DNA from 4 places in the Rahnella sp. GSA61A genome. Region 3 is predicted to be linked to each of the others. Evidence: predicted binding sites of a transcription regulator. Region 3 holds the regulator's gene; each other region holds the start of a gene.
What was found. The regulator CRP, encoded in region 3, controls carbon source genes, mostly activating them, when cyclic AMP is high. The targets are predictions, from matches to a motif close to ATGTGANNNNNNTCACAT.
Positions count from the first base shown of each region.

Region 1: a site for CRP is predicted at 4,937-4,954, ahead of garD (galactarate dehydratase). Genes of this name have one in related genera too.
Region 2: a site for CRP is predicted at 5,295-5,312, ahead of rhaB (rhamnulokinase). Genes of this name have one in related genera too.
Region 4: a site for CRP is predicted at 5,071-5,088, ahead of cytR (DNA-binding transcriptional regulator CytR). Genes of this name have one in related genera too.

Region 1 covers NZ_JAHXYO010000015.1:85,926-93,560, reverse strand. The annotation lists gene LC431_RS18435 (TRAP transporter small permease) at 1-167, opposite strand, end outside; gene LC431_RS18430 (TRAP transporter substrate-binding protein) at 224-1,201, opposite strand; gene exbB (tol-pal system-associated acyl-CoA thioesterase) at 1,724-2,644, shown strand; gene exbD (TonB system transport protein ExbD) at 2,654-3,088, shown strand; gene garD (galactarate dehydratase) at 3,160-4,731, opposite strand; gene LC431_RS18410 (MFS transporter) at 5,283-6,626, shown strand; gene garL (2-dehydro-3-deoxyglucarate aldolase) at 6,687-7,457, shown strand; gene garR (2-hydroxy-3-oxopropionate reductase) at 7,441-7,635, shown strand, end outside.
Region 2 covers NZ_JAHXYO010000001.1:393,296-400,930, forward strand. The annotation lists gene LC431_RS01720 (DUF1435 domain-containing protein) at 1-235, opposite strand, end outside; gene LC431_RS01725 (GGDEF domain-containing protein) at 538-1,632, shown strand; gene rhaT (L-rhamnose/proton symporter RhaT) at 2,233-3,267, shown strand; gene rhaR (HTH-type transcriptional activator RhaR) at 3,296-4,168, opposite strand; gene rhaS (HTH-type transcriptional activator RhaS) at 4,252-5,079, opposite strand; gene rhaB (rhamnulokinase) at 5,420-6,904, shown strand; gene LC431_RS01750 (L-rhamnose isomerase) at 6,901-7,635, shown strand, end outside.
Region 3 covers NZ_JAHXYO010000008.1:17,873-25,507, forward strand. The annotation lists gene LC431_RS12145 (ureidoglycolate lyase) at 1-63, opposite strand, end outside; gene allS (HTH-type transcriptional activator AllS) at 278-1,192, shown strand; gene LC431_RS12155 (phosphoribulokinase) at 1,328-2,197, shown strand; gene LC431_RS12160 (OsmC family protein) at 2,201-2,608, opposite strand; gene crp (cAMP-activated global transcriptional regulator CRP) at 2,971-3,603, shown strand; gene LC431_RS12170 (YccS/YhfK family putative transporter) at 3,665-5,740, shown strand; gene LC431_RS12175 (aspartate aminotransferase family protein) at 6,436-7,635, opposite strand, start outside.
Region 4 covers NZ_JAHXYO010000032.1:23,209-30,843, forward strand. The annotation lists gene LC431_RS24855 (bifunctional aspartate kinase/homoserine dehydrogenase II) at 1-362, opposite strand, end outside; gene metB (cystathionine gamma-synthase) at 365-1,525, opposite strand; gene metJ (met regulon transcriptional regulator MetJ) at 1,856-2,173, shown strand; gene rpmE (50S ribosomal protein L31) at 2,344-2,556, opposite strand; gene priA (primosomal protein N') at 2,758-4,953, shown strand; gene cytR (DNA-binding transcriptional regulator CytR) at 5,157-6,185, shown strand; gene ftsN (cell division protein FtsN) at 6,285-7,226, shown strand; gene hslV (ATP-dependent protease subunit HslV) at 7,342-7,635, shown strand, end outside.

The sequences.
Region 1 (7,635 bases), on a different contig from region 3:
ATGCACATAATCGCGATCGGCTCCGGCCACGACAGGGCGCTGTTCATCACGTAACGGGCAAAGATCCCAACCGGGATCACCGCCACCATCAGCAGCAACGCGATGCCCGCGATCCACATCGCGCAGCGGTAAAGAATGTCCATCAGGGTGTGATAACTCGAAACCATAAATCCCCCGGCGAAAGATCAGAAAGAAGCAGCCCGCAGGCTGCCGGTGTCAGGGTTTACTTCACGTCAGCGATTTGCTGCATCAGATCCTGATGGTCTTTGCCGAATTCATCGCGCACGGATTGCGTGGCTTTGACATACGTCGCGGGGTCAATCTCATAGAATTTCACGCCGCCCGCTTTCATCGTGGCGAGGGCTTTCTCGTTATAGGCTTTCCACAGTTCGCGCTGTTCGTCCTGTGCTTCTTTCGCCAGTTTGAGGATTAACTGCTGGTCTTCCGGTTTCAGTTTGTCCCATTTCACTTTTGAATACAGGAACAGCTCCGGGATGATGAAATGGCGGCTGTAGGTGTAGTTTTTCACTACCGGCAGGTAGTTATGGGCGACAAAGGTTGGCGGGTTGTTTTCGGTGCCGTCAATGACGCCGGTCTGCATGCCGCTGAACACTTCACTGACGCCCATCGCCACCGGATTGGCACCCATCGCTTTCAGCGTTGCCAGCGCAATCGGACTGCCCTGTACGCGGATTTTCATGCCGTGCAAATCTTCCGGTTTCACCACCGGTTTTTTGGTGATCAGGTTACGCGTCCCGCCATCCATCCAGCCGAGAAAAACCAGTCGCGAATTCGGATTGTTGGTGATTTTATCGCCGATTTCTTTACCGATCTGACCGTCGAGCACTTTGTGCATATGGTCTTCGTCGCGGAAAATATAGGGCAGGGTGAAGACATTAATTTCTGGCAAAATCGAAGCAACCGGCGTCATCGACACACGGATGATATCCAGCGCACCGAGCTGCGCCTGTTCAATTTCCTGCTTTTCATCTCCCAGCACGCCGCCCGGAAACGTTTTAATTTCGAGGCGTCCGTCTGTTTGCTTTTGCAGTTTTTCGCCCATGTGCTGGACGGCGACCACGTTGGGATAGCCTTGCGGATGCACGTCGGCGGCTTTCAGCGTTTGTGCTGACACGCCATGCGTAAATAAGAGGGTCGCGGAACTCAGGCAAAGGCTGAGAAGTGCTTTTTGCATTTTCATCAGTTTGTCTCCAGGGTACTCGGTAAGGGAAAGATAAATGTGAACAAGTATCGAACAGGACGGGCGCAGAGGCGTTGCCGGTTCATTTTGAAAAATGTCTGAATAAGCTTTTAAATGATAGGGATGCATGACGTGCCGGTGTGAGGTCTTCGCCAGTGAATGCACTTTATCCTATTTTTTGTTGTGCGGTATTTGAGCGTTATCACAAACTCGTAACAAATGTAAAAAGCTGTTGCTTAATATTTAAAACGTTGTTTTAACTTGAGTAATGAAGCTCAGATGATTGATTTACTGTGTGATTTTTTTTGAAAGTGTGACGGAGGTTAAATTGTTCAACCTTTGTACAAACAGGAAAAACCTTGTCATCTGTCAATGACACGTCGGGCGGCAGGCGGGACAATGTAAATAATAATGAGAACGACTATCAATTAGGCCTTTTTCTTTGATATCATTCGGCGTTATTCATTCCTTCTACACACTGATTCTGGCTGGAGGCGACGCGTGAAAACGGCTCGCAATAAGATGAAAGAGGCGACCTCATTACTGATGTCGTTAATGTTGGTTGCTGGTCTGAGCGGCAACGCGATGGCTGCACCTGCGACGCCGGCGGGACAAGCCGTCAATTCTGCAGCAACTCAACCTGCAACGGCTGACGCACCGGCGACCGGTGACGCAACGCCAGCTCCGGTGATGCAACCCGCGCCAGCAGAGACGGCACCCGTGATCCCAACCGATTTGTCTGTTATGGGCATGTACCATCACGCTGATGTGGTGGTGAAGACCGTCATGATCGGTCTGCTGCTGGCTTCTGTGGTCACCTGGGCATTGTTATTCAGCAAGGGTGCGGAAGTCTTCACGGGCAAACGCCGTATGCGCCGTGAATTTGATGCGTTGTCCTCCGTTCGTACGCTGGACGAAGCCGCCGAGCAGGCTGAAAGTTTCGCTGCCAGCAGCATCAGCGCGCAGATGATCCGCGATGCGCAGAACGAGCTGGAACTGTCTGCCGGATCGACTGACAACAACGGCATTAAAGAGCGTACCGGTTTTCGCCTTGAGCGCCGCGTCAGCGCCGCGGGTCGTTACATGGGCCGTGGCAACGGTATTCTGGCGACCATCGGAGCAATCTCTCCCTTCGTCGGCCTGTTCGGTACCGTATGGGGCATCATGAACAGCTTCATCGGTATCGCACAGACGCAGACTACCAATCTGGCGGTCGTCGCACCGGGTATCGCCGAAGCCTTACTGGCCACGGCTGTGGGTCTGGTTGCGGCTATCCCTGCGGTGGTCATCTACAATATTTTCGCCCGTACCATCACCTCTTACCGTCATCAGGTAGGCGATGTGGCGGCGCAGATTATCCTGTTACAGGGCCGTGATTTGGATCTGGCTGCCAGCGAAGGCAATGCGCCACGCGGTCAGACAGGTCAGTTACGCGTAGGGTAAGAACAGATTATGGCTATTCGGTTAAACGACGATATCGACGAAAGTGGTGAAATGCATGACATCAACGTCACGCCTTTTATCGACGTCATGCTGGTATTGCTGATCATCTTCATGGTGGCGGCACCGCTGGCCACCGTAGATGTGCGGGTGGATTTACCGGCTTCGACGGCAAAACAGCAGCCGCGTCCGGAGAAACCGATTTTCCTGTCGGTGAAAGCTGACAAGCAACTGTTCCTCGGCGACACGCCCGTGAACAGCGATAATATGACCGCGATGCTGGATCAGCGTACTCAGGGTAACAAGCAGAGTACGATTTTCTTCCGCGCGGACAAAAGTGTCGATTACGAAACGCTGATGAGCGTGATGGATAACTTGCGTAAAGCCGGTTACCTGAAAGTCGGGCTGGTGGGTGCAGAACAAACCGGTGCCGCTGCGGCGCAGTAAGTTGTGAATCAAATCAGACGCACAAAAAAGGCCAGCATTGCTGGCCTTTCGTTTATCTGCAAAACGGTAACTCAGGTCACCGGCGCCGGGTTAAACACCGCCAGCGCATTATGGATGCCCCAGGTGTCTGACCAGGTTTTCTTGCGACCGCTGGCGATGTCCAGAATGAAATGGAACAGTTCCCAGCCCACATCCTCGATGGTGGCATCACCGGTCGCAATTGTCCCGGCATTGATATCCATCAGATCGTGCCAGCGGTTTGCCAGCGTGGTACGTGTTGCCATTTTAATCACCGGCACGGCAAGCAGGCCGTATGGCGTACCGCGTCCGGTGGTGAATACCTGAACGGTAATACCGGAAGCCAGTTGCTGTGTCCCGCAGACAAAATCGCTGGCAGGTGTGGCGGCGTAAATCAGGCCTTTTTTGGTCGGACGTTGTCCCGGAGACAACACTTCTGAAATCGCACTGGTACCGGATTTAGCAATCGAACCCAGGGCTTTTTCAACCACGTTAGCCAGACCGCCTTTTTTGTTGCCCGGAGACGGGTTGGCGCTGCGGTCGGTCTGACCCAGCGACAGATAATTATCGTACCAGGCCATTTCTTCCAGCAGACGTTTACCCACGTCGACGTCCGCTGCACGCGGTGTCAGCAGATGGATAGCGTCGCGCACTTCTGTGACTTCTGAAAACATCACTGTTGCACCGCAGCGCACCAGCAAATCCGAAGCGTAACCGACTGCCGGGTTGGCGGTGACACCGGAGAAGGCATCACTGCCGCCGCATTGTGTGCCCACAACCAGATCGGAAGCCGGACAGGTTTCGCGCTGGCGGCGGTTCAGGCGTTCCAGATGAAATTGTGCGACCGTCAGGATATCGTCAACCATCGACTGGAAACCGACATGTTGCTCATCCTGCAAACGCACAATGTGCGTGTCATCGAGTGAAATCGCCTGCACATCCGGCGTGCCTTCCAGCAGGCGCTCGGGTTGCAGCTTCTCACAGCCCAGACCGACCACCATGACTTCGCCGCCAAAGTTCGGGTTCAGCGCCAGATTGTGGATGGTACGGATCGGGATAATGGCCGCAGGGGCGTTAATCGCCACACCGCAACCGTACAAATGATTCAGTGCCACGACACCGTCGACGTTGGGGAATTTCGGCAGCAAATCACGTTCAATGATTTTCACTACGTAATCCACTACGCCCGCCACGCAGTGCACACTGGTGGTGATTCCCAGCAGATTTTTGGTGCCGACGCTGCCGTCGGCATTGCGGTAGCCTTCAAAGGTATAGCCTTCGAGTGGTGGCAGCGCGGGTGGCACACGGGTGGCCAGCGGCAGGCTGTAAAGTTCAGGGGCGACCGGTAATTCCACCAGGGATTCATCAATCCAGCTGCCCTGCGCGATATCCCGTACGGCATAACCAATGACTTCTCCGTAACGAATAATATCGCCGCCTTTAGCAATGGGTTCTAACGCCACTTTATGGCCTTGCGGAATATGCTCAATTAATTCCAGACCGTTCGCAAATCGGGTGCCGGCTTTTAAGCCGTTGTCATTCACAATAATCGCCACGTTATCGCTTTCATGAACTTTAATAAAAAGCGCTTCGGTAGCGTGTTCTTTATCTTTATTACGTGACATAACTGTCTCCGCGTTTATTAAACATCCCGGAACAAAAAATTCCGGTAAATTATCTGAAGTTGACGCTCAATAATGTTCTTGTAAACATGCTCTGGTAATACAGGGTATGGCATCCATTATAAGGCAGTCTTCCGGCAACCTCATTGTGCAACTGACCAGCTTTTTGCCCGATGAACGTCATTCTGTGTGGCAGGTGACAGAATAAATGTGATGTAAATCACCCTTTGATTTGAGCGGTTATCGGTTCCGCACAATCTGTGATTCTCCTCCCACACCGATGTGTGGATGCAAAAGAATAGTCACAATCAACGGGGCTATTCTTGGGCGAATGCACAGTGTTATTTCGTGGCCTCCTTTTTATACTGTATTGGCCCTCTGAAGGTGACGTTGAAAGTAATACAGGTAAATTTCAGGCGATCATAAATAAAGTGTTTATTGCCTGTTTCGAATTAAGACGCTGTACGGCGAATAACCACAGGTGAACGAAAAACGTTATTTCAATAACGGTGAGCTCCCTGAAAAATTTTCGCATTATGACAATGAGGGTCACCATGAACATTCAATCTCAGTCCGGGACAATCGCGCAAAGTAAGGTACGGACCCATATCCGTTACTATATTTTGCTGATTATCTTTTTAATCACGGCGGTGAATTACGCTGACCGCGCCACGCTCTCTATCGCGGGAACCGAGGTCGCGCGTGAGCTGGGCCTGGATGCTGCCGACATGGGACAAATCTTTGCCGCGTTCGGCTGGGCTTATCTGATTATGCAATTGCCCGGCGGCTGGCTGCTGGACAGATTTGGCTCCAAAAAAGTGTACACCTACAGCCTGTTCTTCTGGTCGCTGTTCACCCTGTTGCAGGGTTTTGTGGGCTGGTTCCCGCTGGCGTACGGCGCACTGACGCTGTTCATGTTGCGTTTCATGCTCGGTTTCTCCGAAGCTCCATCGTTCCCGGCGAACGCCCGTATTGTGGCTGCCTGGTTCCCGACCACTGAACGCGGCACGGCTTCCGCGATTTTTAACTCCGCACAGTATTTCTCACTGGCACTGTTTTCGCCTTTGCTGGGCTGGCTGACTTATGCCTGGGGCTGGGAACATGTTTTCATCGTGATGGGCGTGCTGGGTTTTGTCCTGACGCTGGTGTGGATCAAATTCATTCACAACCCGCCGGAACATCCACATATTTCTAAAAGTGAGCTGGAGTATCTGACAGACGGCGGTGCCGTTGTTGATATCGACCACAAGAAAACGGACAGCGCGAAAAGTGGCCCGAAATGGAGCTACGTTCGTCAGATGCTGAGCAGCCGCATGATGCTTGGGATCTTCTTCGGACAGTATTTCATTAACAGTATTACGTGGTTCTTCCTGACCTGGTTCCCGATTTATCTGGTTCAGGAAAAGGGCATGTCTATTCTTAAAGTGGGGATGATTGCCGCAATTCCTGCGCTGTGTGGTTTTGCGGGCGGTGTGCTGGGTGGCGTGTTCTCAGATTTTCTGATCAGACGCGGCTACTCGCTGACCGTGGCGCGTAAAATTCCTATCGTGCTGGGCATGTTATTAGCCACCAGCATCATTTTGTGTAACTACACAGACAATAACGTACTGGTCGTCACCCTGATGGCGCTGGCGTTCTTCGGTAAAGGCTTCGGAGCGCTCGGCTGGCCAGTGATTGCGGATACTGCGCCAAAAGAAGTCATCGGTCTGTGCGGCGGCATCTTCAACGTGTTCGGTAACGTGGCCTCCATCGTGACGCCGCTGGTGATCGGCTACATCGTGAAAGGTCTGCATTCTTTCAATATGGCATTAATTTTTGTGGGCTGTTCAGCACTGATGGCGATGCTTTGCTATCTGCTGGTGGTCGGCGATATCAAACGTCTGGAACTTAAGAAATAGTAAATTGCGATGCGGGGTAATCCGGGCATCCCGGCTCTGCCCCCTTTTATGAGGTCAGATATGAGTAATCAAATGATTCCAAACCGGTTCCGCCAGGACTTATTGCAAGGGAAAACCCTGATTGGCTGTTGGTCAGCATTATCCAGCCCGATCTCAACCGAAGTGCTTGGCCTCGCAGGTTTTGACTGGCTGCTGCTCGACGGCGAACACGCGCCAAACGATGTTAGCACTTTTGTGCCGCAGCTGATGGCGCTGAAAGGCAGCCGCAGCGCGCCGGTAGTTCGTCCGCAATTCAACGATCCGGTGGTGATTAAACGTCTGCTGGATATCGGTTTCTACAATTTCCTGGTGCCGTTTGTGGAAACACAGGAACAGGCTGAGCTGGCCGTTGCTTCGACCCGTTATCCGCCTGCCGGGATCCGCGGCGTTTCCGTTTCCCACCGCAGCAACATGTTCGGCACCGTGCCGGATTACTTCAACAGCATCAATGACAACATCGCGGTGATGGTGCAAATCGAAAGCCAGCAGGGCGTCGATAATCTGGACGCGATTGCTGCCGTTGATGGCATCGATGGCATTTTCGTCGGCCCGAGTGATCTGGCCGCAGGCATGGGGCATCTGGGCAACGCCGGACACCCGGACGTGCAGGCCGCTATCCGTCACATTTTTGCGCGTGCAAAAGCGCATGGCAAACCGAGCGGTATTCTGGCACCGGTTGAAGCGGATGCGCGCCGTTATCTGGAGTGGGGCGCGACCTTCGTGGCTGTCGGCAGTGATTTAGGCGTTTTCCGTGCAGGCACACAGGCGCTGTGCGATCGCTTCACCCAGTGATCCGCTCTCATTACATCAATATAAAGAGGATACCCGAATGAAAATTGGCTTTATTGGTTTAGGCATCATGGGCAAGCCTATGAGCAAAAACCTGCTGAAAGCAGGTTACGAGCTGGTCGTTATGGACCGCAATCAGGATACCGTCGGCGAAATTGTCCAACTCGGCGCGACAGCCGCA
Region 2 (7,635 bases), on a different contig from region 3:
CCATAAATGATGGCAGCAACATATAGTGTCGCAACGTACGGTGGAACAGCATGCCCAGCGTGATCAGCATTGCAACGACTATCAGCACGCGTAACTGATCGAGCGACATATGCGTCAGGGCAAGCAGCGGCATCAGTGCGCAAGGCAATAATACGCCCCAACCGCTGGTAAGACGTTTGCCAAACATCCACACAACCGCCCAGATGCCACATGCAATGGCCATTGCTGGTATCATAACCTTGCTCCAAATGATGGTAATGAGAACTAATATCATATAGGATTTTTTCTCATTTACCACCTATTTACAGTCCCACCCTTCGTTTGGGTGACACCTGACCGCAAAAGTGTTAGTTTTGTGGCAGTTAAACCACATTAGTACAGCCTCAATTAAGACAGTCACTATAAAAACAACATTTATTGCGTTCTAATAATTACATATTAGAACTATTAGCCTTCCTGCATGGAATAATTACGCGGTATAGGGCGATAAGACACTTTATCTATTCAGAACAACACACGCTAAATAGAGTAAATTTGATGATATCTCATTCCTATGATGAGCTGCTTAAAAGCAAACATCGGCTGGCGATGTTGCTATTCTTTTTTTTAAATAGTGCAACTGCATTATTTTCTATGGCTTACCCGCCAGAGAATGCAGTCTCTACGCCATTTCCGTTGGTGCTGATTTTTGTGCTTTGTTTTTCAGGGCTGATATTTTCTTTTTTCAGTAAGAAAAATTACTCTGCCCATCTTAATATGTGTTCAGTCGCCGTCGGGCTGTTATGGGCCTGGCAAATAACCTTACGCTTTGAAGAAATCGGCCATCTGGATAAAAATTATCTTTTAGTCAGCTTGCTCAGTATATTCTTTATCAGTGCCATCGCTTTATCAGATAATTTTCTGGCTTTTTGCCTGCATGCAGTACCTTCTACTCTTTGCGTCATCTTCTTAGACGATTTCCAACATGTCGAGCGCATCTTATTTACCGTGTCATTGCCGCTGATTGGCCTGTGGCTGCATCATCTGATGCTCAAACGCAGCGATGAATTTACGCGCAGAATGGTGTCCAATCTCTACAGCGAACGGGAAAAATTCAGCGACCTGAGTATGCTCGATCCGCTGACCGGCCTTTACAACCGCCGGGGTTTGCAGAATAAGCTGGAAACGCTGTTCAATCAGGATTCAGGGCACTACGTTATGCTGCTCGATATCGACCATTTCAAAGCCTATAACGACAACTATGGCCACACGATGGGCGATCAGGCATTGGTGCGTGTCTCTGCCGCTATCCGCGATGCAGTGCGCTCGCGGGATGTGGTTGTCCGTTATGGCGGAGAAGAGTTCCTGGTACTGATGTCCAACGTTAAACAGGAACACGCGGTTCGCATGGCAGAGCGTATCCAGAATAAAGTCCTCGGGCTGAATATCCCGCATTTGTTTAATGTTGAGGTCTCCACCCACGTCACGGTAAGTGCCGGGCTGGCTGCGCTGGAGGACGGTGACTTTATTAAGACTTTAGGTAAAGCCGATGCCTCACTCTATAACGCAAAAAACAGCGGCCGTAATAAAATATTTTATGCCTGGGAAGAGACCAAGGAGATACAGCAAGCCGTGGAAGAAAAAATAGCCTGACGATGATTTATATATAGTATTAATAACAACACACTTATTGTTATTAATTTTTGCGAACAATGTTCAGCGTTTTACCGGTTCGTCATAAAGAAAGCCGTCATTCATTTTCACTGCATAATCATTCAACTTTCAGCCAGATTAATGGTTCTGGCTGAAAGTAAAGAAACTTGTTTACTATAATGAATGTTACTACTCCCTGTTACTTTTCAACTTTTTAAATCTACTTAAATATGCCTGCACACGTCCGCTTCACCACGAAATAAGCACAGATAAAAATAATCCTAAAAGACGTCTTGAGTCCATTTCCCACCCGCTATCGACCTCTTCTGCAACCACAATCCCTTTGTCTCTAAAAAGTCTCTAAAAATGTCCTAGTTTGTTGATTTAATGTAATTATTAATTCTCTTACTGGATTTGTGAACTGACTCATGTTCATCTTCCGGCGAGTGCCAGCGCTGATTTCTCTGTGGCACTGACCGGAAGGCTCCACTACCGGACACTTCTTACACTACCGCCACCCGCTGCTCATGTTTCTGAAGGATCAGTTAACAGCAGCGCTTTTGTTTATCTCATCACTCTACATAATAAAAGGTCCAGTGTATGAACAGTTCGATAGTGTTAGGGATTATCTGGCATCTGATAGGAGCAGCCAGCGCAGCTTGCTTCTATGCGCCATTCAAACAAGTTAAACATTGGTCATGGGAAACCATGTGGTCGCTTGGCGGCTTCTTTTCCTGGATCATTTTACCGTGGGCGGTCAGCTACGTGCTGTTGCCTGATTTCTGGGCCTATTATGGTTCATTCAGTTTTGCGACCCTGCTGCCCATTTTCCTGTTTGGCGCCATGTGGGGCATCGGTAACATCAACTACGGCCTGACCATGCGCTACCTCGGTATGTCGATGGGGATTGGCATCGCCATCGGCATTACCCTGATTATCGGGACGCTGATGACGCCTGTTTTACAGGGCAAAATTGGCATGCTGTTTGGCACAACAGGTGGCCAGCTTACCCTGCTCGGCGTATTTGTTGCGGTCATCGGTGTGGCAATTGTCAGCTATGCGGGTTTCCTGAAAGAAAAAGCATTGGGCATTAAAGCTGAAGAGTTCAATCTGCGAAAAGGGCTGATTCTGGCTGTAATGTGCGGGATTTTCTCCGCAGGGATGTCTTTCGCCATGAGCGCTGCGGTGCCAATGCACGAAGCAGCACGCGAACTCGGGATTGATCCGTTGTACGTCGCCCTGCCAAGTTATGTGGTGATTATGGGCGGCGGTGCAGTCGTTAACCTCGGTTTCTGCTTTATCCGCCTGGCAACACGTAAAACAATCTCTTTGCGCGCCGATATGTCGGTAGCGAAATCCCTGCTGCTCACCAATGCGGTCTTTTCCATTATTGGCGGCGTGATGTGGTATCTGCAGTTCTTCTTCTACGCCTGGGGCCATGCCAGCATCCCTGCAGAATATGATTACATGAGCTGGATGCTGCATATGAGTTTCTACGTATTGTGCGGAGGCATCGTCGGTCTGGTGCTGAAAGAATGGCTCGGGGTAGGCAAAAAACCAGTACGCGTTCTTTGTATCGGTGCGCTGGTGATTATTCTGGCGGCGAATATTGTCGGTCTGGGTATGGCACTGTAAGCGTTACGTTTCTCAACGACAGCAGAACTTATTCTGCTGTCGTTGAGGATAAAAGGATTTTGCCGGTCTGCTGTGTAAAACGCTGCCGGTAGTCCCGCGGCGAAACACCACTTGCACGACTGAACACCACAGAAAAATAGTTACTGTCATCAAAGCCGCATTCAGCGGCCACGTCACTGATCGTCATGTTGCCGTAGCGCAGCAAACTCATCGCCCGGCAAAGCCTCAACTGACGTAAATAATGGGTCACGCTCATGCCGGTGTACTGCTTGAACAGCGAACGTAAAGCACGCGGATTGAGCTGATGTTGCAGACAAAACGTTTCAAGATGGAAGGGAGCGGAGATATTTGCCCGCAGAGCCATCAGCAATAGATCCAGCTGATGCGCATCCGGTAACGCGCCACTGTCCGGCCGCTGACGAAAACGCAGTAACAACAGTGCCAGTTGCATCAACAGGGCTTCACTCAGCTGGATCGAAAGCGGCTCCGATTTCATACACTCTTTAGCAAGCTCATCCACTTTATCGCGCAAAACCGCCATGCCAAGCGTACTTAAACGCCAGTAACGTTGTTCCTGGCTGACATTTTCGCCCGGTAATAATTGCGACCAGTCGGCTGCCAGCCCGAAACGCTCACGGCAAAACAGCACATTATCCAGTGCCAGTTCGTTGACTGACTCATAGCTATGCCGGTCCCGCGAATTAATATAAAACAAGTCACCACAGGTGATGGGATAAGGGATGTCGTTCCAGACATGCAGACCATTACCACGCCAGACAATGACCAGTTCATCAAAATCATGGTCATGACTCGGAAAGTCGGCCTGCGGGTGACGTTCAGCCACCACGACCGAATTCATTTTGGTCAGGAAGAAGTCATTTTTATTCAATTTCAATGACATAGATGCAATCTCAAACCCGTTTGACGACAAAATAAACGAGGCAGTTCTCAGGTAAGAATACCGGAAACCGCGAGAGGTGCCGTTTAACGCAACTGATCACGCATGAGTTTTGGCGACACCGAAAACTCCCGACGAAACTGTGTCGAGAAGTGGTTACTGTCACTGAAGCCGCAGGCATAGGCGATGTCGGTAATACTTTGATCGCTATGATGTAAACGACGGCGCGCCTCCAGCAACCTCAGTCGGTTGAGATACCGCTGTGGCGTCATGCCGGTGTAATGCTTCATCTGACGATGTAATGTTCTCAGCGCCAGCGAAAAACGTTCTGCAGCCTCGGTCCAGTTGACGTCCTCACTGTAATGCGACTGGAGCCATTGCAAAAGTTGATTGACCCTGTTTTCCGAGGTATCTCGCAATTGTGACTGGAAACAGTCCTGATAAAGCAGGATCAGCAGTTGTAAAAACAGACTTTCACGGGTCGCGATGTGTTCCATTTCAACACTGTCAGGCAACGCTGCAAGCTGGGTGATGCAGTTCAGTACCTGCTGAAGCACGCACGGACTGAGCTGCCAGTGGACCTGTGACTGATAGTGATGTTCCTGAGGAAGGAAGTGGCCGACGTCCTGAATGAACCGGAACGCCTTCGGCGAGCGGAACAGCACATTGGTCAGCCGCAGGTTATCCACATTTTCAAACAGATGATGATCGCTGGCGCGCACGAAACAGACCGTACCGGCCGTCAGTGTATAAGGGTTGTCATTGAAGATATGCACACCCGATCCGCTTTCCACCAGCATAATTTCGTGGAAATCATGGTAGTGCTCCGGGAATACATCTTGCGGAAGCCGCCGCTCAACCGTCACAGTCAGCTCAGGTGCCGCAAAATAATCATCACCTCTCAGTAACGTCATGTATCACCTCCGGTTCAAAATCCTTGTGCTTCGGGAACCAACCCTACCCTGCGCCCTGCGGTTTTGCCTTCAAACCACGGCAATAAAAGCGCCATAAACGGTCATATTTCAAAGATTCAGCCTGTCGTGATGCAGATCTGCGGCAAAGATCACAATCGCGTATTCCGGTTTACTCCGGCGCGGCAAAACCCTGTTTCAGTCAGCTTTGAACCGTTATGTGATCTGCCTCGCATCTACCTTTTTAATGCTGCCATCCCGCCAAAACCGGTGGCAATCACCGGAAGGTGTCCCTCAGGCACCTCCCCTACACTGGCCACATATTCAATAAGGAATGGCCGCTATGAGAACACACCATCTTGCCGCTATTGACCTCGGCGCTTCCAGCGGCCGGGTGATGCTGGCGACGTTTACCCGTCAGGATCCCGATCCGGCAGCGACGCTGACACTGAAAGAAATCCACCGTTTTCCTAATAACCTGATCCGCGTTGATGGCCACGATACCTGGGACCTTGATGCGCTGGAGAAACACATACTTGAAGGGCTGAATCGCCTCGACGCGTCCGGCGTTCAGCTTGACGGTATCGGGATTGATACCTGGGGAGTGGATTATGTCCTGCTTGATGCACAGGGGCAGCGGGTCGGCTTGCCGGTTGCTTATCGTGACAACCGCACGGAAGGCGTGATGGCGCGGATGGAACAGCAGTTTGGCCGCGAGAATTTGTACCAGAAAACCGGCATTCAGTTCATGCCGTTTAACACACTTTACCAGTTGCGCGCGCTGAGCGAACAACAGCCTGAAATCGTCAGTAAAGCAGCCCACATGCTGATGATCCCGGATTATTTCCTTTACCGCCTCACCGGAAAACTGAACTGGGAATACACCAACGCCAGCACCACACAGATGCTCAATCTCGCCACCGGTGACTGGGATGAAGATTTGCTGAAACTTGCAGGTGTGCCGCGCCGCTGGTTGCAAAAACCTACACAGCCGGGTAACTCCCCGGGACTGTGGAAAAGCCCTCGCGGACGCAGCGTACCGGTATTCAGCGTCGCAACGCACGATACCGCCAGCGCGGTGGTTGCCGCCCCGCTGACCAGTTCACACAGCGCCTATCTCAGTTCCGGCACCTGGTCGCTGATGGGCATTGAAAGCCCGCACGCTTTTAACCATGCCCAGGCACTCCACGACAATATCACCAACGAAGGCGGTATCGACGGCAGCTATCGGGTGTTGCGCAATATCATGGGCTTATGGCTGTTCCAGCGGGTTTGCCGCGAACTGAACATCCAGGATTTACCGTCATTAATCACGCTGGCTAAAAACGTCACGCCGTTCACTTATCTGATTAACCCGAACGAAGATCGTTTTATCAATCCCCCCTCTATGGTGGATGCCATTCGCGATGCCTGTCGTCAGGCGGGTGATCCGGTGCCAGAGTCGCCAGCTGAACTGGCGCGTTGTATTTTCGACAGCCTTGCCATGTTGTATCGCAAAATCGCCTTGCAACTTGCTGATTTACAAGGGACACCGCTGGAAGATATCCACATCGTTGGCGGCGGCAGTCAGAACCAGTTCCTGAATCAGCTTTGTGCTGATGTCTGTCAGGTCAGCGTCAGCGCAGGCCCGGTGGAAGCTTCAACGCTTGGCAATATCGGCTGCCAGCTGATGGCGTTAAACGCCGTCAAAGATACCGCTGAATTTCGTCGCATTGTTGCCACGAATTTTGAGCAACACCACTACATTCCACGTATTCACGCGGATTTCGCTATTCACTGGCGCCGTTTTCAGGCGCTCTGTCACGTCAATGAGGAACTCGCAGTATGACTTCATCTATCGATCAAGCATGGACACTTGCCAAAGAACGCTTTGCACAGTTGGGTATTGATGCCGAAGCTGCAATCAAACAACTTGATACCCTGCCCGTTTCTATCCATTGCTGGCAGGGGGATGATGTCGCTGGCTTCGAAAACCCTGAGGGCAACCTGACCGGCGGTATTCAGGCGACCGGTAATTATCCCGGCAAAGCGCGCAACGCTCAGCAGCTTCGTGCTGACTTAGAACTGGCGATCTCCATGATCCCTGGCCCTAACCGGCTGAATCTGCATGCGATTTATCTGGAGTCCGATAAGCCCGTTGCCCGTAATGAGATTGAACCTAAGCACTTCACCGGCTGGGTTGACTGGGCGAAGAAAAACAAGCTGGGTCTGGACTTCAACCCGTCTTGTTTCTCACACCCGCTGAGCGCCGACGGCTTCACGCTGTCACACGCAAACCCGGAAATTCGCCAGTTCTGGATTGAACATTGTCAGGCCAGCCGCCGTGTCTCTGCCTCATTTGGCCGCGCACTGGGCACGCCGTCAGTGATGAATATCTGGGTGCCGGATGGCATGAAAGACATCACCGTCGATCGTCTGGCACCGCGCCAGCGCCTGATGAGCGCACTTGATGAAGTGATTTCTGAGAAGTTTGATATCACCGAACACATCGATGCCGTTGAAAGCAAACTGTTCGGCATCGGTTCTGAAAGCTACACCGTCGGCTCAAACGAATTCTAT
Region 3 (7,635 bases):
CTCAATCACATCGCCGTAAGCCGCGAAGGCCGCCTGGGTCAGCGGGTAAACCGGAAGTTCCATGGCATTCATCCCTGCATTTAAAATAAAACCGGTGAGATAAGCCCGCCAGATTGGCGGATTTATCCTCAATGCAATTACTGTAGAAACTTTTTCCAACTTGCTCAATCGAAATATGGAAAAAGATTCCATAAAATTGATGAAGTCCACAATTCTCATCCGGTTAAATCTATAAAATCTTTTTCATTCAATGCATTAACATTACTTCGGGTGACCTATGCTGGATGAGGAGTCGATTAAAACCTTTATGCACGTCGCACAAACAGGCAGCTTTTCCCGCGCGGCAGAGATGCTGCATAAAACGCCCGCGACCATCAGCTATCGAATTAAGATGCTGGAAGACAGTGCCGGGACGTTATTGCTCAACCGCACGACCCGTACGGTGTCGCTGACGCCCGCCGGACAGCATCTGCTTGAACGATGTCGCCAGTGGCTAACCTGGCTGGAGGGTGTACCGGCAGAACTGCAGCAGATTAACGACGGCATTGAGCGCCAGCTGAATGTGGTGGTGAACAATCTGATGTACTGCCCTGAAACTCTGGCGGCGTTATTAAGCTGTCTGACGCAGCGCTACCCGTTCACGCAGTTCACTTTCACACGACAGATTTACATGGGGGTATGGGATACGCTGCTGTACGAAGATTTTCAGCTGGCGATTGGCGTCACCGGCACCGAATCTCTTTCTAACGCCGTGAATCTGCTGCCGCTGGGTGAAGTGGACTGGATTTTTGTTCATGCGCCCTTTCATCCGCTGCAGCACATCACTGGCATGCTGGAAGAAGCGGTGTTGCGTCAGTACATTGCCATCAATGTGGAAGACACCTCGCGCCATCTGAACAAGCGGGTAGCCTGGTTGCTGACCGGGCAACGGCAGATCATCGTGGCAGATGTGGCGACTAAACTGGCCTGTCACCTGAAGGGAATGGGTATCGGTTTTCTGCCGCGCCATCTGTGCCAGCCATATCTCGACAGCGGCGAGCTGATCGCCCGACAAATCCGCTATCCGCGCGCCCCTTCCCCGCTCAGTCTGGCGTGGAAAAAGGAGTACACAGGCAAGGCGCTGCATGACATTGTTTCTCTGTTCCACCAGAAGGACCCGCTGATCCAACCGTTGCTGGCGGGTTTAGAATAGTGATGCCCTCTTTGGCTTCGCGAATAAATATGGTAACAATAGGCTTAATTATGCGCAGCCTTGACGCCAGAACTTCGACCACAGAAAAGACCGCGTCTCGCCTGCCTGCATCACCTTTATGGAGAACAGCGCATTATGTCAGCCAAACATCCTGTTATTGCCGTGACCGGTTCGAGCGGTGCAGGCACCACGACCACCAGCGTGGCATTTCGTAAAATATTTCAGCAGCTTGGTTTGCGTGCGGCGGAACTGGAAGGCGACAGTTTTCATCATTTCACCCGTCCTGAAATGGATGCGGCAATACGCAAGGCGCGCGATCTGGGACGTCATATCAGCTACTTCGGGCCGGAAGCCAATGACTTTGGTTTGCTGGAAAAAAGCTTTATCGAATACGGTAAAACAGGCACTGGTCGTTCACGTAAGTATCTGCATACTTATGACGAAGCCGTTCCCTACAATCAGGTGCCGGGTACCTTTACGCCGTGGCAGGCGTTGCCGGAACCGACGGATATTTTGTTTTACGAAGGGTTACACGGTGGCGTGGTGGCGGACAAAATTGACGTTGCCGCGCAGGTCGACCTGCTGGTCGGCGTAGTGCCTATCGTCAACCTCGAATGGATCCAGAAACTGGTGCGCGATACCGGCGAGCGCGGGCATTCCCGTGAAGCGGTGATGGATTCCGTCGTGCGTTCGATGGATGACTATATCAATTACATTACGCCGCAGTTTTCCCGCACACACATCAATTTCCAGCGGGTACCCACCATCGACACCTCGAACCCGTTTGCCGCCAAAGCCATTCCGTCACTGGATGAAAGCTTTGTGGTGATTCATTTTCAGGGACTGGATGACATCGATTTCCCGTATCTGCTGGCCATGCTGCAAGGGTCGTTTATCTCGCACATCAAAACACTGGTGGTGCCGGGCGGCAAAATGGGGCTGGCGATGGAGCTGATCATGGCGCCGCTGGTGCAGCGCCTGATGGAAGGCAAGAAGATCGAGTAAACTTTATTCGGCTGCAATCACTTCAAAGCTGTGGGTGATTGTGGCCGCTTTCCCCAGCATCAGAGACACAGAACAGTATTTTTCGGCAGACAGGCTGACTGCGCGTTCAACAATCTTATCGGTCAGATCCTTACCGGTGACGATAAAATGCAGATTGATGTGAGTGAACAGACGCGGCGCTTCTTCGCGGCGTTGTGAGGTCAGCTTCACTTCACAATCACGCACGTCATTACGACCTTTTTGCAAAATTGACACCACGTCGATTGCACTACACCCCCCTGCGGACATCAGTAACATTTCCATCGGGCTTGGGGCTTTATCACCCGCGTTTCCATCCATTGAAATCTGATGACCCGATGCAGACTCACCTAAAAATGTCAGTCCTTCAACCCATTTGACACGTGCATGCATGAACTATTCTCCCGGTGAATAAACTTGTCGAAATCTGCTCTCAGAGTACCCTTTCACCTAAAATCTGGCAACGTAACCCGATCGCCATCATGCTGAAGCGAGACAACAGAAGACAGCATCTCAAACCTGTGCTACAAACAAAGCCGAAACATACTTTCCAGTAAATTGCGGTGACGGTTTTTGCGGTTTAAGTACAGAACCCACGGTGATGACAGCAATAAACAGGCTGTTGCACTCCGACATCCGCTTGCAGCATTTCTGGAGAGTTATATGCTGAAAGGGCGCTTTGGATTTGAAGTGCCGTACAGGGAACTCTGAGCCCTGTGATTTTGGGCAGCGATAACAACAGAGGATAATAGCAAATGGTTCTCGGCAAGCCACAAACAGACCCGACTCTTGAATGGTTCCTGTCTCACTGTCATATACATAAGTATCCTTCTAAAAGTACGCTGATTCACCAGGGTGAAAAAGCCGAAACGCTTTACTACATCGTGAAAGGGTCAGTTGCTGTCCTGATTAAAGATGAAGAAGGCAAGGAAATGATACTGTCCTACCTTAACCAAGGTGACTTCATCGGTGAGCTGGGACTCTTCGAAGAAGGTCAGGAACGCAGTGCCTGGGTACGTGCTAAAACTGCCTGTGAAGTGGCTGAAATTTCGTATAAAAAATTCCGCCAGCTGATTCAGGTTAACCCGGATATTCTGATGCGTCTCTCCGCGCAGATGGCCAACCGTCTGCAAGTGACGTCAGAGAAAGTCGGCAACCTTGCCTTCCTTGACGTTACCGGTCGTATCGCTCAAACCTTGCTCAATCTGGCTAAACAGCCTGATGCAATGACCCATCCGGACGGGATGCAAATCAAGATTACCCGCCAGGAAATTGGCCAAATCGTCGGTTGTTCACGTGAAACAGTCGGACGCATTCTCAAAATGCTGGAAGATCAAAGCCTGATCTCCGCACACGGTAAAACGATTGTCGTTTACGGCACACGTTAATCCCTCAAAAATTGGCGCGGCAAAACACTGTCGCGCCTTTTTTATGGGCTAAGCTTTACCCATGACGCTATGGCGAAGACTGTTTTACCATCCTGAAGTGAACTACGCGCTGCGCCAGACGCTGGTGTTGTGCTTACCTGTTGGCATTTGCTGGCTGTTTGGCAATTTGCAAATGGGCCTGCTGTTTTCCCTCTGCCCGGCCTGTTGTAACATCGCCGGTCTGGATACCCCGCATAAACGCTTTTTCAAACGCCTGCTCGTCGGCGGTTCACTCTTTGCCGTGAGCAGCCTTCTGCTGCAACTGATGCTCGAAAGCTGGCATATACCGCTGCCGCTGATCATGCTGTCGCTGGCGTTACTGCTCGGCGTCACCGGTGAAATCAGCCCGCTGCATGCGCGCCTGTTGCCCGGTGCGCTGGTGGCGACTATCTTCACGCTGAGTATGGTGGGCGTGCGCCCGATGTGGCAGGCCCCGGTGTTGTTCGCCGCTGGCACAGCCTGGTACGGATTGTTTAACTGGGCGTGGTTTCGTATTTCGGAAGAACAGCCGATGCGCGAAACGCTCAGCCAGCTCTATCTGCAACTCGCGGATTATTTCGAAGCCAAGTACAGCCTGCTGACGCAACACACCGATCCCGAAACCGCGTTACCCCCACTGCTAGCCCGCCAGCAGCAGGTTATCGACCTGATTGCCCTGCTTTATCAGCAATTACACATGTTGCCCCAGCACGGACATCATCATCACCATAAGCGGCTATTTCAGCGTTTTCAGGTGGCGCTCGATTTGCAGGAGCACATTACAGTGAGCCTGCATCAGCCGGAAGAAGTGCAGAAACTGGTGGAGGAAAGCCATGCCGAAGCGGTTATCCGCCGAAATGCACAGGTGATTTCCACCCGTCTTCGGGTGATTGCCGACGATATTCTTTATCACCGTTTATCCGGGCGCTTTACGATGGCCAATGAGCTGACCGCGCTGGAGAAAATCGCCGCGCGCAACCCGGACAATCCGGTAGGTCAGTTTTGTTATTACCATTTCAGCCGCATTGCCCGTCTGTTACGCACACAGCGGCCGTTGTACAAACGTGACCTGATGAACACCCAGCCGCGTTTGCCCTTCTGGCCCGCGCTGAAAAGCTATCTTTCCTTCAAATCCGTGGCACTGCGTAATGCCGCACGTTTGGGCATTATTCTGGCGATTGGCAGCAGTCTGGGTCTGTTCTTCAATTTGCCCAAACCCTACTGGATCTTGCTGACTATCATGTTGGTCAGCCAGAACGGTTATAACGCCACGCGGGTGAGGATCCAGCACCGTGCACTCGGTACGCTGGCCGGATTGCTGATTGCCTCAGGCTTGCTCAAACTGGAACTGCCGGAAGGCACCACGCTGCTGTGCATGCTGCTGATCACCCTGTTGTCCTATACCGTTCTGCGCAAAAACTACGGACTGGCGATGGTCGGCATGACGGTGACTGCAGTGTATACCCTGCAATTGCTGGCGATGAACGGCGTGCATTTTCTGGTACCACGACTGGTCGATACCCTGATCGGCTGCGCGCTGGCCTTTGGTGGCACTATCTGGTTGTGGCCGCAATGGCAAAGCGGTTTGCTGCGCCAGAATGCACACCAGGCGCTGGAAATCTATCAGGACGCTATCCGCCTGCTGCTCGAGGAAAGCCCCGACACCGCCAAACTGGCGTACACCCGTATGCAGGTCAATCAGGCGCACAATAAGCTGTTCACTTCGCTAAATCAGGCGATGCAGGAGCCGGGTTTTAACTCACATTATCTGGCGGATATGCGTTTGTGGGTGACGCACAGTCAGTTTGTGGTTGAGCATATCAACGCGATGACGATCCTCGCCCGCGAGCATTACATGCTGCCGGAAAAACTGGCGACGGAGTATTTACAGACCTGCGAAATCGCGCTGCAAAGCTGTCAACAACGACTGCTCTACGACGGGCCGGGCAGCGAGAACAACCTGTTTAATGCGCCGGAACTTCACCCGGATATGCCACTGACCGAAATGGAACGCCATCTGCGGCGCGTAATTTCACATCTCAGCGTGATGCATACCATCTCGTCACTGGCGTGGAAGCAGAGGCCGCATCATGGGATCTGGCTGACGCGGCGGGCGTGAAGGGGGAGACCCCTTTCAAATCCCCTTTTTACTGGCTTGCAGTCAGACTGCTTTTTGAAATTGAGAAAATTTCGGTTTCTCAAGTACGGATGCCGTGTACTGGCGTTCTTTTAAACGGATTGAGAAAGTTTCGGTTTTTCAATTGCCGTGTTCGCTTAACTCACCGAGCCGAAACCGACCAAAGAGGGCTAAGACGAGCCCTCTTTGGAATCTCCACGTCTTAAACTGCGCGCTTCGCTCGTAGGCTATGTTCCAGCAACCACAGCGACAGGCTGGAAATCTTGCCGCGTTGCGGTTCCTTCTCTCGGTCTTCGAGCCACTGGTCTCGAAGCCGCTCCGTTCAGCAAGATTTCTGATTCGCCCGCAGGATTCTAAATTCAAAAGCAGAAGGGTTTTATCTTTTAGAAATGTCGATTGGCGTGCTCAAAAATGGCACCGAATGAACGGTTCGAGACCTATGGCTCGAAGCCTGAAATTCGGGAATCGCGCAGCGATGACATTTTGCGCCACACACTAATGCGCCAGAACATGTCCGCCGTGCCCGCGACAGCGCGCAGTGAAAAAGCGAAGGGAGATCCAAGAGGGAAAAAGCACTTTTCCCTCTTGGTCGGTTTCGGCGCGAGAGGCCATGTGATAAATGTTAGTGAGAAACCGAAATTGTCTCGATCAAGCGTTTAAAGACGGAGGCGTGGGGATCACCCCCCACAAACTTTCCCCACGGCTTTCTCAAACCTTTCCATCCCTTCTTCAATATCCGCGAAGTCGATAACAAGCGATGGCGCAAACCGCATCACGTTTGGTCCGGCGACCAGCATCATCAATCCGAATTCTGCCGCGGCGGCATGGAATTCTCCGGCGCGGTTTTTATACGCATCAGAAAGCTCGGCGCCGATCAGCAAACCCTGGCCGCGGAACTCGCTGAAGATGTGATATTTCTGGTTGATGGCCTCCAGCGCGCTGATGAATTTCTCGCGGCGCTCGTTGATCCCGGCCAGCACGTCTGGCGTATTGATGATATCCAGTGCAGCCTCAGCGACGGCGCAGGCCAGCGGGTTACCGCCGTAGGTGGTGCCGTGTTTGCCCGGTTCCATCACCGAGGCCACGTCTTCGGTTGCCAGCATGGCGGAAACCGGGAAACCGCCGCCGAGCGCTTTGGCAGTGGTCAGGATGTCTGGCGTCACGCCGTAATGCATGTAGCTGAACAACTTGCCGCTGCGCCCCATGCCGCTTTGTACTTCATCCAGCACCAGCAGCGCCTGATGTTTGTCACAAAGCTCGCGCAGACCTTGCAGAAACGCTTTGGTCGCAGGCGTGACACCGCCCTCCCCTTGCACAGGCTCGACAACAATGGCGCAGGTGTGGTCGTCGATCACCGCTTTTACGGCATCCAGATCGTTGAACGGCACGTGCACAATATCAGCGGGTTTCGGGCCGAAGCCGTCGGAGTATTTCGGCTGGCCACCCACGGAAACCGTGAACAGCGTGCGACCGTGGAAGGCATTATGGAAAGCGATGATCTTACTTTTGTACGGGCTGTGACGGTGCGAAGCGTAATAGCGCGCCAGTTTAAAGGCCGCTTCGTTGGCTTCAGCGCCGGAGTTGGCGAAGAATACGCGGTCGGCAAAGGTGGCGTCGATCAGCTTCTGCGCCAGTCGAAGGGCGGGTTCATTGGTAAATACGTTACTGACATGCCACAGGGTTTCGCCCTGCTCGTGCAACGCTTTCACCAGTGCCGGATGGCAATGTCCAAGCGCCGTCACAGCGATACCCCCGGCGAAATCAACATACTCGTTCCCTTGCTGATCCCACACGCGACTGCCTTTACCTTTCACGGGAATGAATTTCGCAGGTGAATAAACCGGCAAAATAACTTTATCGAATGTGCCCCGATCTAC
Region 4 (7,635 bases), on a different contig from region 3:
GCATCGGTCATTTTGCCGTCAAGCAAAACAGCCAGACGTTCGAGATCATGAATAAAAGAAGCAATAAGCGGTTCGGCCATTTCCGGCGGCAACAGACCAGTTATCAAATCACTCTGATAACGGCGCAAAGCCTGCTGAACCTGATGCGCAGAAATTCTGTCTGTCTGGCTGAGCTTCAGCCAGCTGATCAGCTGGTTGGTTGTGCTGCCAGCCGCCGACACCACCATCATGTCACCCGGCTTCGCATACTCGGCCATAATGCCAGCGACACGCAGATAACACTTCACGTCGGCCAGACTGCTACCACCAAATTTGTGCAACTGACGACTTCCCGCCGGCGCTGCAACCGCTATTGCATTCATACTTACCTCGTTGCCACTGACTGGAATGCATTTTCCAGATCAGCAATCAAATCTTCGCTGTCTTCAAGACCTACAGAAATACGGAGCAAGCTGTCAGAAATCCCGGCGGCTTTGCGCGCTTCCGGCGCCATGCCAGCATGTGTCATGGTCGCGGTATGAGAAATCAGGCTTTCGACGCCTCCCAGTGATTCTGCGAGGGTAAATAACTTCAATTCTTTCAGGAAATGGCGCAACTGAGCTTCATCTCCGTTAAATTCAAAACTGATCATGGCACCAAAGCCACGTTGCTGGCGGCAGGCAATTTCATGTCCCTGGTTTTCCGGCAGCGACGGATGATACAGCTTTTTGACCTGCAATTGTTTTTGTAAATAAGCAACAATTGCCAGTGCATTTTCCTGTTGCTGTTTCACGCGAACCGTTAACGTGCGCAAACCGCGCAATAACAGATAGCTGTCAAAGGCCGCAGCGGTAACGCCAATGTTGTTCGCCCACCAGGCGAGTTCTGTCGCATGTTCTGCGGTCTTAGATATTACCGTACCGGCGACCACATCAGAATGCCCGTTCAGATATTTAGTACATGAATGGACGACTAAATCCGCACCAAGCTGCAATGGATTTTGCAACGCCGGACTCAGGAAGGTGTTGTCCACCACTGTCAGGGCACCGGCGGCGCGGGACGCGTCGCAAATCGCCTGAATATCCACCACACGCAGCAAAGGATTGCTCGGCGTTTCAATCAGCACCAGCTTCGGTTTTTCTTTCAGCGCATCGGCCAGCGCCTGTGGATCACCCTGATCCACAAACAGCACGCGATACGCGCCACGTTTGCTCAGGCTGTCGAACAACCGGTAACTGCCGCCGTAGCAGTCGTGCGGCGCAACCAGTAAATCGCCAGGTTTCAGAAAGACCGTACACACCAGATGAATGGCTGACATACCGCTGCTGGTCAGAACCGCACCGGCGCCGCCTTCCAGATCAGCCAGCGCACGCTGGACAACATCCCGTGACGGATTGCCGCGACGTGAATAGTCATGGGCTCTTGGCTGATTGAAATCTTCAAAGTTATAGGTACTGGAAAGGTAGATTGGCGGAACTACACAACCATATTGCTGATCATTGTTCAGGCCACTGCCCACGGCAATGGTGGCTTGCTTGTGCGTCATAATCGTTTCTTCCTGACGAATTGCGAAGGATGAGGATATAAAGAGTAACGTCCGGATTTATAGACGTCAATACATCTGGACATCTAAACTTCTTTGCGTATAGATTGAGCAACAGCGCAATACCCGCTAAAATTATGGCGTTAATGAAGATGTCAGGCAGATCTGTCGTGCCGGGAGACGTAAGCTCAAGGTAACAAAATGAACAGTGCCGCAGGGAAAAACGTGAAATGTCCCTGTTAAATTCCGACATTTACTTAGTGAGAACAGTGAAAATCGGGCATAATCACGCGGTTTTCAGAATTTTATTTTTTGATAAATTTAAGGTGTCCCATGGCTGAGTGGAACGGCGAATATGTCAGCCCTTACGCTGAACACGGTAAGAAAAGCGAACAAGTTAAGAAAATCACGGTATCCATTCCGCTGAAAGTCCTCAAAATTCTCACCGATGAACGCACCCGTCGCCAGGTAAACAACCTGCGTCACGCGACCAACAGTGAATTATTGTGTGAGGCTTTTCTGCACGCCTTCACCGGTCAGCCTTTGCCGAATGACGAAGACCTGCGTAAAGAACGCAGTGACGAAATACCGGAAGCGGCGAAGATCCTGATGCGTGAACTGGGTGTGGATCCTGATACCTGGGAATACTGATCGCAACATCGCAAAGATGTGCTGAAAGACCGTGCGGCTCCCGTCGCGCGTTTTTTCAGTATCTGCGCGAAGAAAGAGAGTGCGGGAACGGGCATTTTATCTGGCGGGACGTCAAACGACAGGTAACAAAAAAGGCGCCAAAGGCGCCTTTTTTTGCTCTCAAGCGAAGCTTATTTGCTGCCTGGAACGCTGAAACGCTTGTTGAAGCGGTCAACGCGACCACCGGTAGCCACTTCACGTTGCTTACCAGTGTAGAACGGGTGGCATTCGCCACAAACGTCCAGGTTCAGATCGTGACCCACAGTTGAGTGAGTTTTGATAACGTTACCGCATGAGCAAGTTGCAGTAACTTCTACATATTTAGGGTGAATACCTTGTTTCATGGAAAACCTCTTCTTAAGGCCGCGTCGCTATCCAACCCTGTTCTGTCAGACACCACGCGTAGTGGATGATAGGCTTTGAGTACGAAATGCACCAAAGGCGGCGAATCATACAGAATCTCTGACAACCGCGCAATCATGTTCATGCATTTCGAAGGACACAGTGTACACTATCTCGTCATTTTTTTATAGTCTGGACCCCCAATGCCTGTTGCCCACGTTGCTTTACCCGTCCCGCTCGCCCGTACTTTCGACTATCTGTTGCCGCCTGATATGCAGGTTTCAAAGGGTTGCCGGGTCAGTGTGCCTTTCGGAAAACGCGACGCCATTGGCATCGTCACTCAGGTCAGCGACTTCAGCGAATTTGGCCTGGAGAAACTGAAACCGGTGCGGGAAGTCCTCGACAGCTCCAGCCTGTTTACCCCTGATCTGTGGCGCATCTTGTTTTGGGCCGCCGACTATTACCATTACCCGATAGGCGAAGTGCTGTTCCATGCGCTGCCGGTGTTGTTACGTCAGGGGAAAGCCGCTGAGCTTACACCGCTGTGGCAATGGTTCGCCACCGAGGAGGGGCGCGCTACGCCGCTCGACAGTCTCAAACGTGCGCCAAAACAACAGCAGGCGATGGCAGCACTGATGCAAAAACCGTTGTATCGTCATCAGGTTGCCGATCTTGATCTTACCGATACGGCCCTGCAGGCATTACGAGCCAAAGGGCTGACGGATTTACGCAGTATTGCGCCCGCCACGCACGACTGGCGCCAGGATTTCTCGGTGATCGGCGAACGTTTACGACTCAATACCGAGCAGGCCACCGCCGTCGGCGCGATCCGCAGTGAAGATCAGCAATTTTCCGCCTGGTTGCTGGCCGGTGTAACCGGCTCAGGTAAAACCGAAGTGTATCTGAGCGTGCTGGAAAACATTCTGGCGCAGGGTCGGCAGGCGCTGGTGATGGTGCCGGAAATCGGCCTGACGCCGCAAACCATCGCACGTTTTCGCGAACGTTTCAGTGCGCCGGTGGATGTGCTGCACTCCGGCCTGAACGACAGCGAACGCCTCGCCGTCTGGCTGCGGGCGCGCAATGGCGAAGCGGGCATCGTCATTGGCACCCGTTCATCGCTGTTTACGCCGTTTGCGCGCCTCGGCGTCATTATCATTGATGAAGAACACGACAGTTCTTATAAGCAGCAGGAAGGCTGGCGCTACCACGCCCGCGATCTGGCGGTGTACCGCGCTCACGCTGAAAATATCCCGATTATTATGGGCTCGGCAACCCCGGCGCTGGAAACGCTGCACAATGTTGAACTGGGGAAATATCGTCAGCTCAAACTGACCAAACGTGCCGGAAATGCCAAACTCGCCCGTCAGAATTTGCTGGATTTAAAAGGGTTGCAGCTGAAAGTCGGGCTGTCTCAACCGCTGATCCAGAAAATGCAGGAACATCTGAAAGCCGATAATCAGGTGATGCTGTTCCTCAACCGCCGCGGCTATGCGCCTGCCCTGCTTTGCCATGAGTGTGGCTGGATAGCCGAATGTCAGCGCTGTGACCACTATTACACTCTGCACCAGAATCAGCGTCAGTTACGTTGCCACCATTGTGACAGTCAGCGCGCCGTGCCGCATCAGTGTCCGCATTGCGGCTCAACACAACTGGTCTCGGTCGGCGTCGGTACAGAACAGCTGGAAAACGAACTGGCGCCGTTGTTCCCGGATACGCCAATCACGCGCATTGACCGCGATACCACCAGCCGGAAAGGTTCGCTGGAACAGCATCTGAATGAAGTCCATCGTGGCGGCGCACGTATTCTTATCGGCACACAAATGCTGGCAAAAGGGCACCACTTCCCTGATGTTACGCTGGTGTCATTGCTGGATGTCGACGGCGCGCTGTTCTCGGCAGATTTCCGTTCTGCCGAGCGCTTTGCCCAGCTTTATACGCAGGTTTCAGGCCGTGCCGGACGTGCAGGCAAACAGGGTGAAGTCGTATTGCAAACTCACCATCCCGAACATCCGCTGTTACAGGTGCTGTTGCAGCAGGGCTACGACGAGTTCGCCAGACAGACCCTGGCGGAGCGCAAAAGCGTCTTCCTTCCTCCTTATACCAGCCACATTATGATCCGCTCGGAAGACCACGATAATCAGCAATCTGCGCTGTTCCTTCAGCAGTTACGTAATCTGCTCGAATCCAGTCCGCTGAAAGATGATTCGCTGTGGATCCTGGGGCCGGTTCCTGCCTTACAAGCCAAACGCAGCGGACGTTTCCGCTGGCAGCTTTTATTGCAGCATCCTTCACGGCGCGTTTTGCAGCATCTGATCAAAAGCTCTCAGCCGCTGATTTCAAGTCTGCCGCAAGCCAAAAAAGTGAAATGGACACTGGATGTCGATCCGATTGACAGCTGATTCCAAAAGCGAATTTGCGTGAATAGTCAGGTTTTTTGCGTGATGCATCGAAAAAAGCATCTGGGTCACACTTTTAATGCAAATTAGGTAACAAATCCTACTCACATTCTGTTTAGAATGTGATGAGCTACACATCATGCGTAGCCAGGTGAGGAATGTTGATGTTGTTGTCTCAGTTTGATGCTGTTGCAAGGAGAGAGACGTTGGAGCACAAGAAAGAATTACCCGCCGCAACAATGAAAGATGTGGCTGAACAGGCAGGCGTTTCAACAGCAACCGTATCCCGTGCATTAATGAATCCGGAGAAAGTCTCCGCCGCGACTCGCCAGAAAGTTGATCAGGCCGTCATGGCCGTCGGTTATTCTCCTCATGCCCTGGCCCGCAACCTGAAGCGTAATGAATCACGCACTATTTTGGTGATCGTCCCCGACATCTGCGATCCGTTTTTCGCCGATCTGATCCAGGGGATCGAGCGCACGGCCGCCGAAAGCGGTTATCTGGTGTTGATCGGTGATTGTGCTCAGCAAAATCAGCAAGAGAAAACCTTTATCAATCTGATCATTACCAAGCAAATTGACGGAATGCTGCTGCTCGGCTCTGATTTACCTTTCGATGCCAGCAAAGAAGAACAACGCAATCTGCCGCCGATGGTGATGGCGAATGAATTTGCGCCGGAACTTGAACTGCCGACAGTCCACATTGATAACCTGACGGCCGCGTTCGAAGCTGTGCATTATCTTCTCAAGCTGGGGCATCAGCGTATTGCCTGCATCGCCGGGCCAAAGCATATGCCATTGTGCCAGTACCGTTCACAAGGTTATGTGCAGGCGCTGCGCCGCAACGGACTGAGCGTCGAGAGCAAGCTGACCATTCATGGCGATTTCAGCTATGAATCGGGGGCGCAAGCCGTCACCGAGTTGATGGCTCTGCCCGTGCCGCCGACGGCGATTTTCTGCCACAACGATGTGATGGCGATTGGTGCCATGTTCCAGGCGAAAAAAATGGGTCTGCGCATTCCGCAGGATTTGTCGGTTGTCGGCTTCGATGACATCAAGGCCAGCCAGTATACCGATCCTCCGCTGACGACCGTTGCGCAGCCGAGATTCCAGCTTGGCCGTCAGGCCATGTTATTATTACTTGAGCAGTTACAGGGAAATCCGGTACAAAACGGTTCGCTGCTGCTTGATAGCGAGCTGGTGGTGCGGGAAAGCACTGCGGCCCCAAAAGCGTGAGTCCGATTTTATGCTGTTCAACAGTTTTAATTTCAGTAAATGTTCAGGGTTGAGTAACATGACGCACTTCTTCATTCATCACGACACAGCGAAACGATAGTGGCACAAAGAGACTATGTAAGCCGTGGGCGCTCAGGAGCGCGGCGGAAAAGTACCAGCCGGAGTAAAAAACGCAGTTCCACAACGATCTCCAAAACCATGGTGGTGTTAGCCGTTGCGGTACTGGTGGTGTTTGTCGGTGGCCTCTATTTTATTGCGCACAATAAACATGAAGAAGCGACAGTGTTGCCGACGCACGCTGTCCGTCCGGGTAATGGATTGCCACCTAAGCCAGAAGAACGCTGGCGCTACATTAAAGAACTGGAAAACCGCCAGATGGGCGTCACCACGCCGACAGAACCGACGGCGGGCGGACAGGTCGAATCCAAAACACAACTGACGCCTGAACAGCGCCAGCTTCTCGAACAGATGCAGGCCGATATGCGCCAGACACCAACACAGTTGTCTGAAGTGCCGTATAACGACCCGAATCAGGCCACGCAGGCACCGGCGCATACTCAACGTCAGGTTCAGCAACAGCAGCCGACGTACGCGCAGCAGCAGCCGGTAACTCAGCCGCGTCAGGTTCAGCCACAGCCAACGTATACGCCGCAAACGCAGCCGGTACGTGCGCCTCAGGCCCAGGTGCAAACGCAACCCGTTCAGCCAAAACCGAAGCCGCAAGTGAAAGAGCCGGTGAAAGAAGCACCGAAACCGCAACAGCCAGCCACCATTACCCAGGCTGAGCCGGAAAAACCGAAAGCACAGGAAAAAACCCAGCGCTTTGTGGTTCAGTGCGGTTCGTTCAAAGGATCTGAGCAGGCGGAATCCCAGCGCGCCAAGCTGGCATTCGAAGGTTTTGAAGGCCGGATCACCACCGGCGGTGGCTGGAGTCGCGTCGTCATCGGCCCGTACAACAGCCGTTCTGGTGCTGACAGCACACTATCGCGCCTCAAAGGCGCTGGCATCTCCGGTTGCATTCCCGTCGCAACCGGGGGTTGAAAACCCGTAATCCTTCCCCAATCTATACTTTCAATATGCCCCGTAAGTTTGTGAGACACGTTCAGTGTCCCGCAAACCTGCGGGGATCTTTTCCGTCTGCAACGAGGAACCGCTCGTGACAACAATTGTAAGTGTACGCCGCAACGGCAAGGTCGTTATCGGTGGTGATGGCCAGGCCACATTGGGAAATACCGTCATGAAGGGCAACGTCAAAAAAGTACGTCGCCTGTATAACGACAAAGTGATCGCGGGCTTTGCTGGCGGCACGGCTGATGCCTTCACGCTGTTTGAGCTGTTCGAACGCAAACTGGAAATGCACCAGGGTCATCTGGTGAAAGCCGCCGTTGAACTGGCAAAAGACTGGCGTACCGACCGTATGTTACGCCGTCTGGAAGCCCTTCTGGCCGTG